DNA from 2 places in the Rhizobium sp. S163 genome. Region 2 is predicted to be linked to the other one. Evidence: predicted binding sites of a transcription regulator. Region 2 holds the regulator's gene; the other holds the start of a gene.

Region 1 (6,957 bases), on a different contig from region 2:
CCGCTACCACACGCATTGCGACCCGCGTCTCAATGCCGACCAGGCGCTCGAGCTCGCCTTCCTGCTCTCCGAGCGGATGAAGAGCGGCCGAGACGAGAAGCGGATGGCCGTCAACGGCTAATCGCTAACAGAAACGATATCGAAGGAGCCCGGCCATCGCGCCGGGCTTTTTCATTGCACCAGCACGGATTGCTGGCACCGCGCATCGGTGAAGCGGACATCGGCCTCGCCGATCTTGATCCCGAGCATCAGCAGCGTGTTGTAGAGCACGTCGTCGAGCGGTGTGGTGACGCTCGACAGCGTATCGGCGATTGCCTGCATCACCGCCTTGTTGGTCCCGAGCGTCAGGATCAGCAGCTGGATCTGGATATCGGTGCCGGCGATCAGCGACTGCACGGCGGAGGTCAACGTGTCCCTTGTCGAGACGTTCTTGACCGCCTTGTTGGTAATGTCGTTGGGCTGGAATGTCAGGCGCGTCTTGCTGGTGTTGGTCAGGTTGATATCGGCGAGCGCGTTCACCTTGAGGAGCAGGGCGTCGATGATGGTGGCTGATGTGACGCGCGGCTTGGTTCCGAAATTGGCCATGGCGGTCGGGTCGACATCGCCTAGTGCGATCTCGGCGACCCCCGGCACGACATCGACGCCGATGCTGGCGCTTTTCGGGCCGCCGCCAAGGCAGGCGAAGCTTGCGAGCTTGGCTTCCGCATAGGCTGCCTCGACGTAGAGTGGTACGCGAACCTTGATGCCGGCGATGGTGCTCAGCCCCGTGACGCCAGCTTCGATGGCGATCCGGATCTGCGCTGTCCGGACGGCCGATCCCGTGGTGCCGATGGCGTTGGAGGCGATTCCTTTGGGGCGTTCGCCGATCGCGATCTTCAGCGTGACGCTGGTCAGCCCCGGAACCGTGCCGGCGAGATTGACGCCGACCTGCTTGCCCTGGTTGGCGGCGAAGGCGCTGGCGGAGATGATGTCGAGAGCGCTTGCCTCGAGCAGCAAGTGCGATCCGGAGCCGATCATCCGCTCGCCGACGGAACCGAGGCTGAGCAGGTTCTGCAGCTTGACCTTGATCTGCGTGGTGCCGAGCCCCTTGGACAGCGAGGTGATCGCCTTGCTGACCGTAGGCGTCAGCCCCTGCGTGGCGGCCAGCGTGTCGAGCAGGCGTGGATAGGAGATGTCGGTTGCCAGCAGGTCGTCATAGGTGCCGGCGGTGAGGTTGAGCTTGGTCGCGAGAAGATCGAGATAGGACAGAAGGTCGATATTGGCGGCGGCGAGTGCGTCGTAGTCGGCCACTTTCAATGAGACCGTCGTGCCGAGCAGGCCGCCGAGCACGGCGTTGAGAATACCGCCGTTGAGGCTCGCCAGACGCGAGCCGACGGAGAAGGCCGCGAGCTTGGAGGCGGAGGCGGTTCCGGTCGCGCCGAGCGTCGGGGGCGGGATGATGGAGGCTGCGAAGGTCAACTGCGCCTTCTGCTGGATCGCAACCTTGACGGCATCATAGGGCTGGGTGCCGGCCACAAAACGCTGCGCCGGAGGCAATGCTGGGTCGGCCAGATAAATCCCTGGCGTGTATTGGACCACGGCATCGTAAGTGTCGAGCTGGGCGGCGTTCAGCAGCTTGGTTCCAGACGATGTTGCGTAAGCCACGCCTGACTTTACCGCGACGTTGAGGCCGTTCTGCTGGTAGTTCGTGACCAGGTTGCTGGCGGCGTTGTTGATGTCTGACGCCGCGACGATGGCGCCGATGTCGCTCAATTGCTGCAGGCGGCGCTGCTGCAACGTCATCGCGCCGAAGTCGACCCCGAGTGCGAGCGTGGAAATGATCAGCGGCGCCGAGAGCGCGGCCATGATCGCGATGTTGCCATCCCGGCGGGTGCTGAAACCCGCCAGATATCGCCTCATGCCTGCTTTCATATACCACCCATGCGGATCGTGGCGAAGCGGCGGATCTTGGTGTCCGGAAGCGGGAATGTGTAGAGATTCCAGATCGGTAGGGCGCTGGCATCATACTCGGTCGTGACCGTGAACTGATTGGCGTTCGTGGGGTCGGTGGCGACGGTGACCTGGAGTTTCTTCTGGTCGATCAGCGGATCGTTGAGGGTCGAGAGCGCGATGTAATTGTTGACGAGTTGGGCGCGCTCCTGCTCGGAAAGGCCGGCCACCGCCGTGCGGGCGGCATCCGCCGTCAGCTGCTGCAGCGCATGGGCGGCGCTCAGGTAGATGCCATAGGCGATCAGGGTGAGAAGGACGAGCAGGAAAACCGGTGCAACGATTGCGAATTCGATCGCGGCCGCACCCTGCCGGTTGGCGAGAAGACGTCGGGCATTCCTCATGCACTGCACTCCTTGCAATGGTCAACGCCGTAGCGAGGACAACCGAAGGATACATTTAACCGTCTTAATTTTTGCTTACCTAATAAACCCCATGCGTGTACCCGCAAGATATCAGGGTGTACGGAAATGGCGCGCTATTCCTGTGGCCGGCTAATCTGTTCGCCAGCCCAGGATCAGTTACCGAGCTTCTGGGTCAATCTGGCGATATCCTCACGCAGCGCGGCGATCTCGGTCATCACCTGCATGTCGATCTTCTGGTGCAGCGACAGCACTTCCAGCTCGGCCTTCAGGTTGACCTCATAGTCCTTCGCCGCCTCGAAGCGATCGCGCTCGGCCTGGCGGTTTTGGGACATCATGATGATCGGGGCCTGGATGGCGGCGATCATGGAGAGGACGAGATTGAGGAAGATGAAGGGGTAGGGGTCGAAGGCGCGGGTCGACAGGATGATCGTGTTGATCACGCACCAGACCGCCAGGAAGACCAGGAAGGTGGTGATGAACGCCCAGGAACCGCCGACGCGCGCGATGCTATCTGCCATCCGCTCGCCGAAGGAGGATTCGGCTTTCAGTACGGCGTTGATATCCGTCGAGATGATCTTGCGCGCATGCGCCTTTTCCAGCACGCGCTTTTCGATGTCGCCGAGTTCGTTGGCGGACTTGTCGAAATGCAGGTGGACGAAACTGGAGAGATTGTTCATGGCGCGACTCCCGATCAACTTTTGTTGGCGGGGAGTATTCCGTTCTGCGCCAGGAATGCAATGCGGCAACGTGCATGTCTGCCGTGCTCAGGAGCCCTCAGCGCGCAGCCAGGAATGCTGCGGGAAGAAGCGCTCGACGGTCTGCGCCTTGCCGAACATCACATCGTGCTGGAGATAGCGATAGTCGCGGACCAGTGGATCGATGGTCTTGGCGTCGCGAACCCAATCCGGCGAGGCGGTGTTGTCGCGGGTAATCAGCTGGTAGCGGTCGACGATCGGGTACTTCTTCTGCACGCGACCGAGGAAGCCGGTATAGAACGGGTGCTCGTAGCCCGCGAATTTCAGCACGTGATAGGGCAGCTGCGACGGGCTGATGGTGCCGACGTTCTGCTTGACGCCCTTGCGGTTTGACCAGATGACCAGCGGCGTCTCGTGCTCCCGCTTCATGACGCTGACGGAGGCGCGGCGCGTCGCGACCTGGTCGGGCATGTAGCCGGTGTTGGTATAGACGCTGCCGAGCGGCGGCAGGTGGTCGCCCCAGAGCACGATGATCGTCTCGCGATCGCGCTTGGAGGCCCATTCTGTCAGCATCTTGAAGCTGTCGTCTGCCTCCTTGACGCCCTGCGTATAGGTGGCGAGCGTGGCGCGGTCGGCGTCGGTCAGATTGCCGGTGAAGTCGACCGTGTTGTTGGCGTAGCGGTTGGCCTCGTACGGGCCATGTCCCTGCAGAGTGACCGCGAAGAAGAAGAAGGGCCGGTCGAGCCCGTCGGCTTCCTGCATGATCTCCTTCATCAGGCTGTCGTCGGAGGCGAAGATGCCGCGCTTTTCCATGGTCGGCATGGTTTCTTCGGTGCGGAATTCCTCGAAGCCGAAATCCTTGTAGACCTCGTTGCGGTTCCAGAACCAGCCGCTGAACGGATGTAGCGCACGGGCCGCATAGCCTTCGCCGCGGAAGAAGGTGGCAAGCGACGGGATGTCGTTGCGGATATACTGCTGGTAGGGGATGCTGCCATAAGGCAGGAACGCATTGGAGAAGCCGGTCAGCGCCTCGAACTCGACATTGGCGGTCATGCCGCCGAACTCGGGCGAGAAGACGTGGCCGGATTGGGCCGCGCGGATCGTCGGCATCGGGTCTTCGGAGAATTTCAGCGTCTTCAGACGCGTCGGATCCCAGAAGGATTCGCTCATCAGCATGATGACGTCAGGCTTGTCGCTCGGACCGCTGAGATAGCCGTAATTGCGCGACGGGATGGCATCGAGCGCCTGCGCATTGAGGCCGGCGGGCGAGGCGACGTCGGCCATCGGAATGTTGAAGATGAAGGCGAGGATGAAGCCGTTGCTGCGGTAGTTCTCTTTCTGGTCCCACATCATCGGCACCACCTGCAGGCGGTCGCGGATATAGGAATATTGCGAGTAATCCATCAGCGAGCCGAAGGCGGCGATGACTGGAACCGTCAGGCAGAGATTACGGATACGGTTGCGGCGCGCCATTTTCGGCAGGCGGCGCCAGGCGTAGCGCCATGCCAGCACGAGGCCAGTGACGGAGAGCAGGATGCCGACGGCAACCGCGATAGCCGTCATCGGGCGGTCGCGAACCATGACGGGCAGGAGTTCGAATATCTGGCGGCCGAACAGCATGTCCGAGGGATAGAGCGGATCGGAGAGGTAGTGCTGCTTCTGATTGGAGACGAGCGCGGGGACGAGGACGAGCGGCAGGACGACCAGTGCAGAGAGGAAACGGCGACCGAGGACGGCATCGACGCACAGCATCACGATGGTAAGCATCATGACCGTGGTCATGCCGGGGCGCGCCGTAGAAGACAGAAACGCGCCGACGTCGGTTGCGCCGCCGCGGGCGATCACCTCGACCGAGAAGGTTGCAAGCAACGCCATCACCGCCGTCAGGGCGACTGCAATTGCGCCGCGCAGAATGGAGGGGCGGGTATCCGCGCCAACGCCGCCATAGAGAGCCGCTTCGCGCATTGCCGCTCCGGACTTGAAAACTTGGGCGATCAATGGCGGAACTCCAGTGTCATCTTAACGTCATCGAACTGTCACATCTTCGTCATGAACGCTAGATGAACCATAGTTGTTTCGCGGGCTTAACGCTTTTTTGATCACAAACTTTTCGGCAGCCAATTGCCTCATTTCGCGTGGGCTCCGGATGGAGCCTCCCATTGCCGCGCGCGGGCGATCCTTGCGTGCCTTATTTAGCTGTCGTAGGTCATGGATATGTTCGCGTCAGAGGAGAGTTTGCATGCGCAGTTCCGTCGAGATCTACAACGTCAAGACGGGTGAGGCCCGTGTGATCTGGCAGACCGAGAGACTGGTCGAAGCGCCCAATTACGCCCGTGACGGCAGCTATCTCCTGCTCAACGACGAAGGCCTGCTTTATCGCCTGGCGCTCGACGGCTCGGCGAAGGTCGAGCATGTCGATACCGGCTTCGCGACCGCCTGCAACAACGACCACGGGATTTCGCCCGATGGCACCCGTATCGTCATCTCCGACAAGGTTGAGTTCGGAAAATCGGCGATCTACACGCTGCCGATCGAGGGTGGGACGCCGCAGCTGGTGACCACCAATCATCCGTCCTACTGGCATGGCTGGTCGCCTGACGGGAAGGAGCTCGCCTATTGCGGCATTCGCGGCGACCTGTTCGATATCTACACGATCGACGTGACCGGCGGCGAAGAGCGCCGGTTGACGCATGGCGAAGGGCGCAATGACGGACCGGATTATTCGGCCGACGGGCGCTGGATCTATTTCAACTCCAGCCGCACCGGCCTGATGCAGATATGGCGTATCCATCCCGACGGCACAGGCGTCGAGCAGGTGACGCACGACAACTACGGCAACTGGTTCGCGCATCCATCGCCCAACAACGACAAGGTAGTGCTGATCTCCTACGACCCCGATGTCTTCGATCATCCGCGCGACAAGCATGTGCGAATGCGGATCATGGATATGGACGGGGGAAATCTCACGACGCTGTTCGAACTTTTCGGTGGGCAGGGATCGATCAATGTTCCCAACTGGTCACCTGGTGGTGACGAGTTCGCCTATGTGCGATATTTCCCGGTCGAGGCTTGAGCGATTGCATCATGCGCGGTTTGTCGGCATAGGTGGCGCGTCGGGTGCCCGCAGGCTTGCGGGAGAATCGGGAATTCGGTGCGAGACCGGAACGTGCCCAACGCTGTAAGGCCGACGTCTGCCGCTTGATGCCACTGGCGCTTTTTGCCGGGAAGGCGTGGCAGACGGATGACGCCAAGTCAGAAGACCGGCCCGACAATCATAGACTGACCGCCTGGACAGCGGCCGGTTGTGTTGTTGGGGATTGACGATGCGACCAGACCAATCTGGCTCTCTTGCGAGAGCCGGTGCCTTTTCGACGAGCGAGCGCGACGCCGTTTACAGAGCCATCGAGACCAGACGCGACGTGCGATCCGAGTTCCTGCCGGATCCGGTGCCTGATGATGTGATTGGACGGCTGCTGGCTGCTGCCCATCATGCGCCGTCTGTCGGCTTCATGCAGCCGTGGAATTTCATCGTCGTTCGCGATGAGGCCGTGCGATCGACCGTGTGGGAGGCCTTTGCCAAGGCCAATGCCGAGGCGGCGGAGATGTTTTCCGGCGAGCGGCAGCAGGCCTACCGCGCCTTGAAACTCGAGGGCATTCGCACGGCATCCGTCGGCATCTGCGTGACCTGCGATCCGGATCGCTGCGGCGACGTGGTGCTCGGGCGGACGCACAATAGTCGGATGGATTCCTACTCCACCGTCTGCGCGGTGCAGAACCTGTGGCTTGCGGCGCGCGCCGAAGGCGTCGGCGTCGGCTGGGTGAGCATTTTCCATGAGGCGGATCTGAAGCGGGCGCTCGGTGTGCCTGAGCGGATCGAGATCGTCGCCTGGCTCTGTGTCGGCTATGTCGAC
Region 2 (6,957 bases):
TCATCACGCTTTGCCTTAACATCTACGCGCTCTTCATTGTGCGCAAATACCGGGAGCAGTACGAATGACGGACGTTGTTTCCTCCGGACAGGGCGTCGTCGTCTCCAAGGCGCCGGCCCGCCGCGACATCGGCATCAAGCGTCGCTACGCCGCCGAACGCCGCTTCCAGGCCTATGGCATCGCTGCCATCTCCTTCGGTCTGATCTTCCTGGCCATCCTGCTCACGACGGTTATCCGTCAGGGCTACACGGCCTTCGCGCAGACCTCGATCACCCTGCCGATCGAGTTCTCCGAAAAGGTGCTCGACCCCAACAACAAGCGCGCCACCGACCCGTCGGTGCTGATCGCCGCCAACTATCCGGTGCTGATCCGCGACGCCATGGTCAAGACGCTCGGCATCAACGCCCAAAGCCGTCCGGAAACGCGTGACGCCACCGCGATGATCTCCAAGGGTGCGCCGATCGTGCTCCGCGACATGGTCGTTGCCGATCCGTCGCTGATCGGCAAGACGGTCAACGTCACGCTTCTCGCAGACGCCAACGTCGACTCGGCCAACAAGGGCCAGATCGACCTGACGGTTGACGAGAAGAACCGCAAGGTCAACGACCGCCAGGTCGGCTGGATGCAGCAGATGGCAGCCAGCGGCACGCTCCACAAGGAGTTCAACACCGGCCTCTTCGTCAACGGCAACTCCAGCCGTCCGGAAGCCGCGGGTCTCGGCGTCGCCCTCATCGGTTCGCTCTACCTGATGCTGATCGTTCTTGCCCTGTCGCTGCCGATCGGCGTCGCCGCTTCGATCTACCTCGAAGAGTTCGCGCCGAAGAACAAGCTGACCGACCTGATCGAGGTGAACATCAACAACCTCGCGGCCGTTCCCTCGATCGTCTACGGTCTGCTCGGTCTCGCCGTCTTCATCAACTTCGCAGGCCTGCCGCGCTCCGCGTCGTTGGTCGGCGGTCTGGTGCTGACGCTGATGACGCTGCCGACTATCATCATCGCCACCCGCGCGGCACTGCGCGCCGTGCCCCCTTCGATCCGCGCGGCCGCTCTCGGCCTCGGCGCCTCGAAGATGCAGATGGTGTTCCATCACGTCCTGCCGCTGGCAATGCCTGGCATCCTGACCGGCACCATCATCGGTCTGGCGCATGCGCTCGGTGAAACCGCGCCGCTGCTCCTGATCGGCATGGTCGCCTTCGTTGCCAATGCGCCTGCCACCCCGATGGATCCCTCCACGGCTCTGCCGGTGCAGGTTTACATGTGGGCAAACGAAGCCGAACGCGCCTTTGTCGAGCGCACGTCCGGCGCCATCATCGTCCTGCTCCTGTTCCTGATCGTCATGAACCTCGGAGCCATCCTCTTGCGTCGTCGCTTTGAGCGCCGCTGGTAAACGGAGTAAACATCATGAACATGTTGACGGAAGCAGCAGTTGAGAAGGCGCTAGACCAGAAGATGAATACCATTCCGTATAAAATGATTGGCCAGGACGTCTCGGTTTACTACGGCGAGAAGCGTGCGCTTTTCGATGTGAAGCTGAACATCCGCGAAAACACCGTGACGGCTCTCATCGGTCCGTCGGGCTGCGGCAAGTCCACCTTCCTGCGCAGCCTGAACCGCATGAACGACACGATCGACAATTGCCGCGTCACCGGCAAGATCACGCTCGATGGCGATGATATCTACGATCCGGATATCGACGTCGTCGAACTGCGCGCCCGCGTCGGCATGGTGTTCCAGAAGCCGAACCCATTCCCGAAGTCGATCTACGAGAACGTCGCCTACGGCCCGCGCATCCACGGTCTCGCCAAGGCGAAGGCCGACATGGACGTCATCGTCGAGCAGAGCCTGCAGCGCGCCGGCCTGTGGAACGAGGTCAAGGACCGCGTGCATGAAGGCGGCACCGGCCTCTCGGGTGGTCAGCAGCAGCGTCTGTGCATCGCCCGCGCGATTGCCGTTAGCCCTGAAGTCATCCTCATGGACGAGCCCTGCTCGGCGCTTGACCCGATCGCGACCGCCAAGGTCGAGGAGCTCATCCACGAGCTGCGCGAGGCCTACACGATCGTCATCGTTACGCACTCGATGCAGCAGGCAGCCCGCGTTTCGCAGCGCACCGCCATGTTCCACCTCGGCAACCTCGTCGAGGAGAACGATACAGACAAGATGTTCACCAACCCGGATGATCCGCGCACCCAGGATTACATCATGGGCCGCTTCGGCTGATCTCCGAAACCGGTAAACCTCAGGACATTCAAGGATAAGCCCCATGGCATCGACACATATCTATTCCGCCTATGACGATGATCTCAAGTTCCTGACGCGCCGCATCTCCGAAATGGGCGGCCTCGCGGAACAGATGGTCGGCGACGCCGTTCGCGCGCTCGTCAACGGCGACACTTCGCTCGCCCAGAAGGTCATCTCCGACGACGTGATCCTCGATCACGCCGAGCGCGAGATCGGCGAAAAGGCGATCATCACCATCGCCCGCCGCCAGCCGATGGCCGCCGACCTTCGCGAAATCATGGGCTCGATCCGCATCGCGGCCGATCTCGAGCGCGTCGGCGATCTTGGCAAGAACACCGCCAAGCGCGTCATCGCTGTCCAGAGCACCGGCGTTCCGCGCAAGCTCGCCCGTGGCCTCGAGCATCTCTCCGAACTGGCGCTCGTCCAGCTCAAGGAAGTTCTCGACGTCTACACCAGCCGCGTTGCCGACCGCGCCAAGTCGATCCGCGAGCGCGACGAGGAAATCGACGCGATGTACACCTCGCTGTTCCGCGAGATGCTGACCTACATGATGGAAGATCCGCGCAACATCACCAGCTGCACGCATCTTCTCTTCTGCGCCAAGAACATCGAGCGCATCGGCGACCACGCCACCAACATCGCAGAGACCATCTACTACATGGCTACCGGCGCCCAGCCGGAAGGCGAGCGTCCGAAGGACGACACCGCCAACACCGTCGGCGCGGTCACGGAATAAGCGTTCCGGACCCACGCCCCCAGGAGACCGAGACGAATGATCCCAAGAGTAGCAGTCGTTGAAGACGAAGAAGCACTGAGCGTGCTTCTTCGCTATAACCTTGAGGCCGAAGGCTTCGAAGTCGATACCATCCTTCGCGGTGACGAGGCCGAAATCCGGCTGCAGGAACGCACGCCTGATCTTTTGATCCTCGATTGGATGCTGCCCGGCGTATCCGGCATCGAGCTCTGCCGTCGCCTGCGCATGCGCCCGGAGACGGAGCGCCTGCCGATCATCATGCTGACCGCCCGTGGCGAGGAAAGCGAACGCGTTCGCGGCCTGTCGACCGGCGCCGACGACTATGTCGTCAAGCCGTTCTCGACGCCTGAGCTCGTCGCCCGCGTCAAGGCGATGCTGCGCCGCGCCAAGCCGGAAGTGCTCTCCTCGCTGCTGAAGTGCGGCGATATCGAGCTCGATCGCGAAACCCATCGCGTTCACCGCAAGAGCCGCGAAGTCCGCCTCGGACCGACCGAATTCCGCCTGCTGGAATTCCTGATGTCGTCGCCCGGCCGCGTCTTCTCGCGCTCGCAGCTGCTCGATGGCGTCTGGGGCCATGACATCTATGTCGACGAACGCACCGTAGACGTTCACGTCGGCCGCCTGCGCAAGGCGCTCAACTTCTCGAACATGCAGGATGTGATCCGCACCGTTCGCGGCGCCGGTTATTCGATGGAAGCGTAAGGCGCTTCCATTTCATACGATCCAACGAAAAACGGGCCCCGCGAGGGCCCGTTTTCTTTTGTTCCTTATCCGGCTTTCCGGGTCATGCGACCCGGTTGGCTGCCTTGCGGCGCTCGTTGACCGGCTGGTAGGCCATGCGCTGGTGGTAGGTGCAGTATGGCGAGTTGTCGGGGGACTCGCAGCCGCAGAAGTGGAAGTCATCCGTCAGCGGATCGCCGACCGGCCACTTGCACGTGCGCTCGGTCAGTTCCGTAAGGCCGAGACGGCGCGAGATCGGAACGACAACGTTGGAGGCTGGACGGTAACGGACTTCCTCGATCGCATCGATATCCATCTCTTCCTTGAGAGCCACTGCGCCCTGCGGGCGGGCAACGGCGCGGCTTGGCGAGATGCGTGCGGAATTGAAATTGCTGGCAGGGCGGGGGGTCGAAACCGCCGGGCGCTTCGGCGCCCGCGTCGCCGTCGTCGTGCCGCCGGCCTTGGCGCGGCCAGGCAGGTTCAGGCGGTGGACCTTGCCGATGACGGCGTTGCGGCTTACACCGCCAAGTTGTGCCGCAATCTGGCTGGCGCTCAGGCCTTCGGCCCAAAGCTTCTTCAGTCTTTCAACGCGCTCGTCTGTCCAGTTCATGCCCTGTCTCCGCCTTATTGCGTTGGTGTAGGCAGAATCCTTCACCCATGGCACGGACGTGTCCGGACCAAGAAACGCTTGCTCGATTTTGGTGACTAGTTCCGCCGCATGCAGTCTAGTAATTGAGTTTTAACCTAGAGTGAGGGCGACTCCGTGACAAGAGTCGGTTGAATCGCGGCGAATCGATTTCTCGGTTTTCCCCAACTTGCTGGGTGGTAGAGTCATTTCTGCAACATTAGCTGTTGATAGCTCGCCGGCGCCCCGATGCTTGCTTGACGCATGCGACAAAAGCTCAGTTTTGTTGACATCGCACTGCGAAAAGACAATAGTGCCCCTCGCCGCCGAAAGGCGGCATTTTTCATTTCCGGGCACCCGCTTTTTCGCCGGAGTCCGGGCCTTTGTTGAGCGAATGACAGGAGATCGCGCCATGGCTGAAGCCGCGCCGCTTTATGATACCTACTCTCGTGCCCCGCTGCGGTTCGAGCGAGGAGAGGGCGTGTGGCTGATCACCGAAACTGGCGAGCGATATCTCGATTTCGGCGCGGGCGTTGCCGTGACCTCCGTCGGCCATAGCCACCCGCACGTCGTCGGCGCGCTTAAGGATCAGGCCGAGAAGGTTTGGCACCTCTCCAACATTTACGAGATCCCCGGCCAGGAGCGCTTTGCCAAGCGGCTGACGGATGCAACCTTCGCGGATAAGGTGTTCTTCACCAATTCCGGCGCCGAGGCGCTGGAATGCGCGATCAAGACCGCGCGCCGCTACCAGTATTCGAAGGGCCATCCCGAGCGCTTCCACATCATCACCTTCGAAGGCGCCTTCCACGGCCGCACGCTGGCGACGATCGCTGCCGGTGGCCAGGAGAAGTATCTCGAAGGCTTCGGCCCCAAGACACCCGGTTTCGACCAGGTGCCCTTCGGCGATATCGAGGCCGTCCGTGCCGCGATCACAGATGCCACGGCCGGTATCCTGATCGAGCCGGTACAGGGCGAAGGCGGTATTCGCCCGGCAACCACGGAATTCATGAAGGCGCTGCGCCAGCTCTGCGACGAAAACGGCCTGCTTCTGATCCTCGACGAGGTTCAGTCCGGCGTCGGCCGCACCGGCAAGCTCTTCGCGCATGAATGGTCCGGCGTCACGCCTGATATCATGGCGGTCGCCAAGGGCATCGGCGGTGGTTTCCCGCTCGGCGCATGCCTGGCAACAGCTGAAGCTGCCTCCGGCATGAAGGCCGGCACCCATGGCTCGACCTATGGCGGCAACCCGCTCGCCATGGCCGTCGGCAATGCCGTGCTCGATGTCATCCTCGAGGAGGGCTTCCTGCGCCACGTCAACGACGTCGCGCTCGTCTTCCGTCAGGGTCTTGCATCGCTGAAGGATCGCTTCCCCGATGTAATCGAGGATATCCGCGGCGAAGGCCTGATGCTCGGCGTCAAGGCGGCTGTTCCGTCGACTGAGCTGTTGCAGGCCATCCGCGCTGCCAACCTGCTGGCCATTCCGGCCGGCGACAATGTCATCCGTTTGTTGCCCCCGCTTGTCGTCACGGCCGACGAAGCCCGCGAAGGCCTCGCCCGCCTGGAGCGTGCCGCCGAGAGCGTGCGCGCCAAGGCAAAGAAGACGGCTTGAATGGATAGATGCCCGGCCGGATGGCGGGCGCAACAGGTTTAAAGACAGATGGCTTCCCCAAAACACTTCCTCGATCTCTCCGCGGTAACCTCCTCCGACCTCAGGGTCATCATGGATGACGCCAAGACCCGCAAGCAGGCTTTCAAGGCCGGCCAGGGCGACAAGCCGCTGGCAGGCAAGATGCTGGCGATGATCTTCGAAAAGCCCTCGACCCGCACCCGCGTCTCCTTTGACGTCGGTATGCGCCAGCTCGGTGGCGAAACGCTGTTCCTTTCGGGCACCGAAATGCAGCTCGGCCGCGCTGAAACGATTGGCGATACCGCCAAGGTCCTGTCGCGCTATGTCGACGCGATCATGATCCGCACCACCGACCATGCGCGCATGCTGGAACTCGCCGAACACGCGACGGTTCCCGTCATCAACGCTCTGACCGATGACACCCATCCCTGCCAGATCATGGCCGATATCATGACCTTCGAAGAGCATCGCGGCCCCATCAAGGGCAAGACGATCGCTTGGATGGGCGATGGCAACAACGTGCTGCATTCGCTGGTCGAAGGCGCTGCCCGTTTCGGCTATCGCATGAACATGGCGGTACCCCTTGGTTCCGAGCCGAAGGATCACTATCTGAACTGGGCCCGCAATGAGGGCGCCGAGATCATGCTGAGCCATGATGCAGACCGTGCGGTCGCCGGCGCCGATTGCGTGGTGACCGATACCTGGGTCTCCATGAATCAGGAACATCGGGCCCGGGGTCACAACGTCTTCCAGCCTTATCAGGTCAATTCGGCTTTGATGGCACAGGCCGACAAGGATGCATTGTTCATGCATTGCCTGCCGGCCCATCGTGGTGAGGAAGTTACCGACGAAGTGATCGACGGCCCGCAATCCGTGGTCTTCGATGAAGCGGAAAACCGTCTTCATGCGCAGAAGTCGATTCTTGCTTGGTGCCTGGGCGCGATCTGAACCATACTGGAGGCCACATCGGGCCGGACAGGCCCGTGGCCGCGC

Evidence for each region. The regulator PhoB, encoded in region 2, activates phosphate uptake and scavenging genes when phosphate is short. The targets are predictions, from matches to a motif close to TGTCATNNANCTGTCAT.
Region 1: a site for PhoB is predicted at 5,070-5,086, ahead of QTL96_RS01750 (LTA synthase family protein). Genes of this name have one in related genera too.

Annotation. Positions count from the first base shown of each region.
Region 1 is NZ_JAUDSA010000003.1:326,849-333,805, reverse strand. It holds gene QTL96_RS01770 (class II 3-deoxy-7-phosphoheptulonate synthase) at 1-121, shown strand, start outside; gene QTL96_RS01765 (pilus assembly protein TadG-related protein) at 172-1,899, opposite strand; gene QTL96_RS01760 (TadE/TadG family type IV pilus assembly protein) at 1,908-2,330, opposite strand; gene QTL96_RS01755 (DUF1003 domain-containing protein) at 2,504-3,028, opposite strand; gene QTL96_RS01750 (LTA synthase family protein) at 3,116-5,011, opposite strand; gene QTL96_RS01745 (hypothetical protein) at 5,286-6,119, shown strand; cobalamin riboswitch at 6,145-6,330, shown strand; gene bluB (5,6-dimethylbenzimidazole synthase) at 6,370-6,957, shown strand, end outside.
Region 2 is NZ_JAUDSA010000018.1:453,461-460,417, forward strand. It holds gene pstC (phosphate ABC transporter permease subunit PstC) at 1-68, shown strand, start outside; gene pstA (phosphate ABC transporter permease PstA) at 65-1,387, shown strand; gene pstB (phosphate ABC transporter ATP-binding protein PstB) at 1,402-2,217, shown strand; gene phoU (phosphate signaling complex protein PhoU) at 2,261-2,974, shown strand; gene phoB (phosphate regulon transcriptional regulator PhoB) at 3,011-3,694, shown strand; gene QTL96_RS17800 (GcrA family cell cycle regulator) at 3,777-4,322, opposite strand; gene QTL96_RS17805 (aspartate aminotransferase family protein) at 4,750-5,946, shown strand; gene argF (ornithine carbamoyltransferase) at 5,995-6,912, shown strand.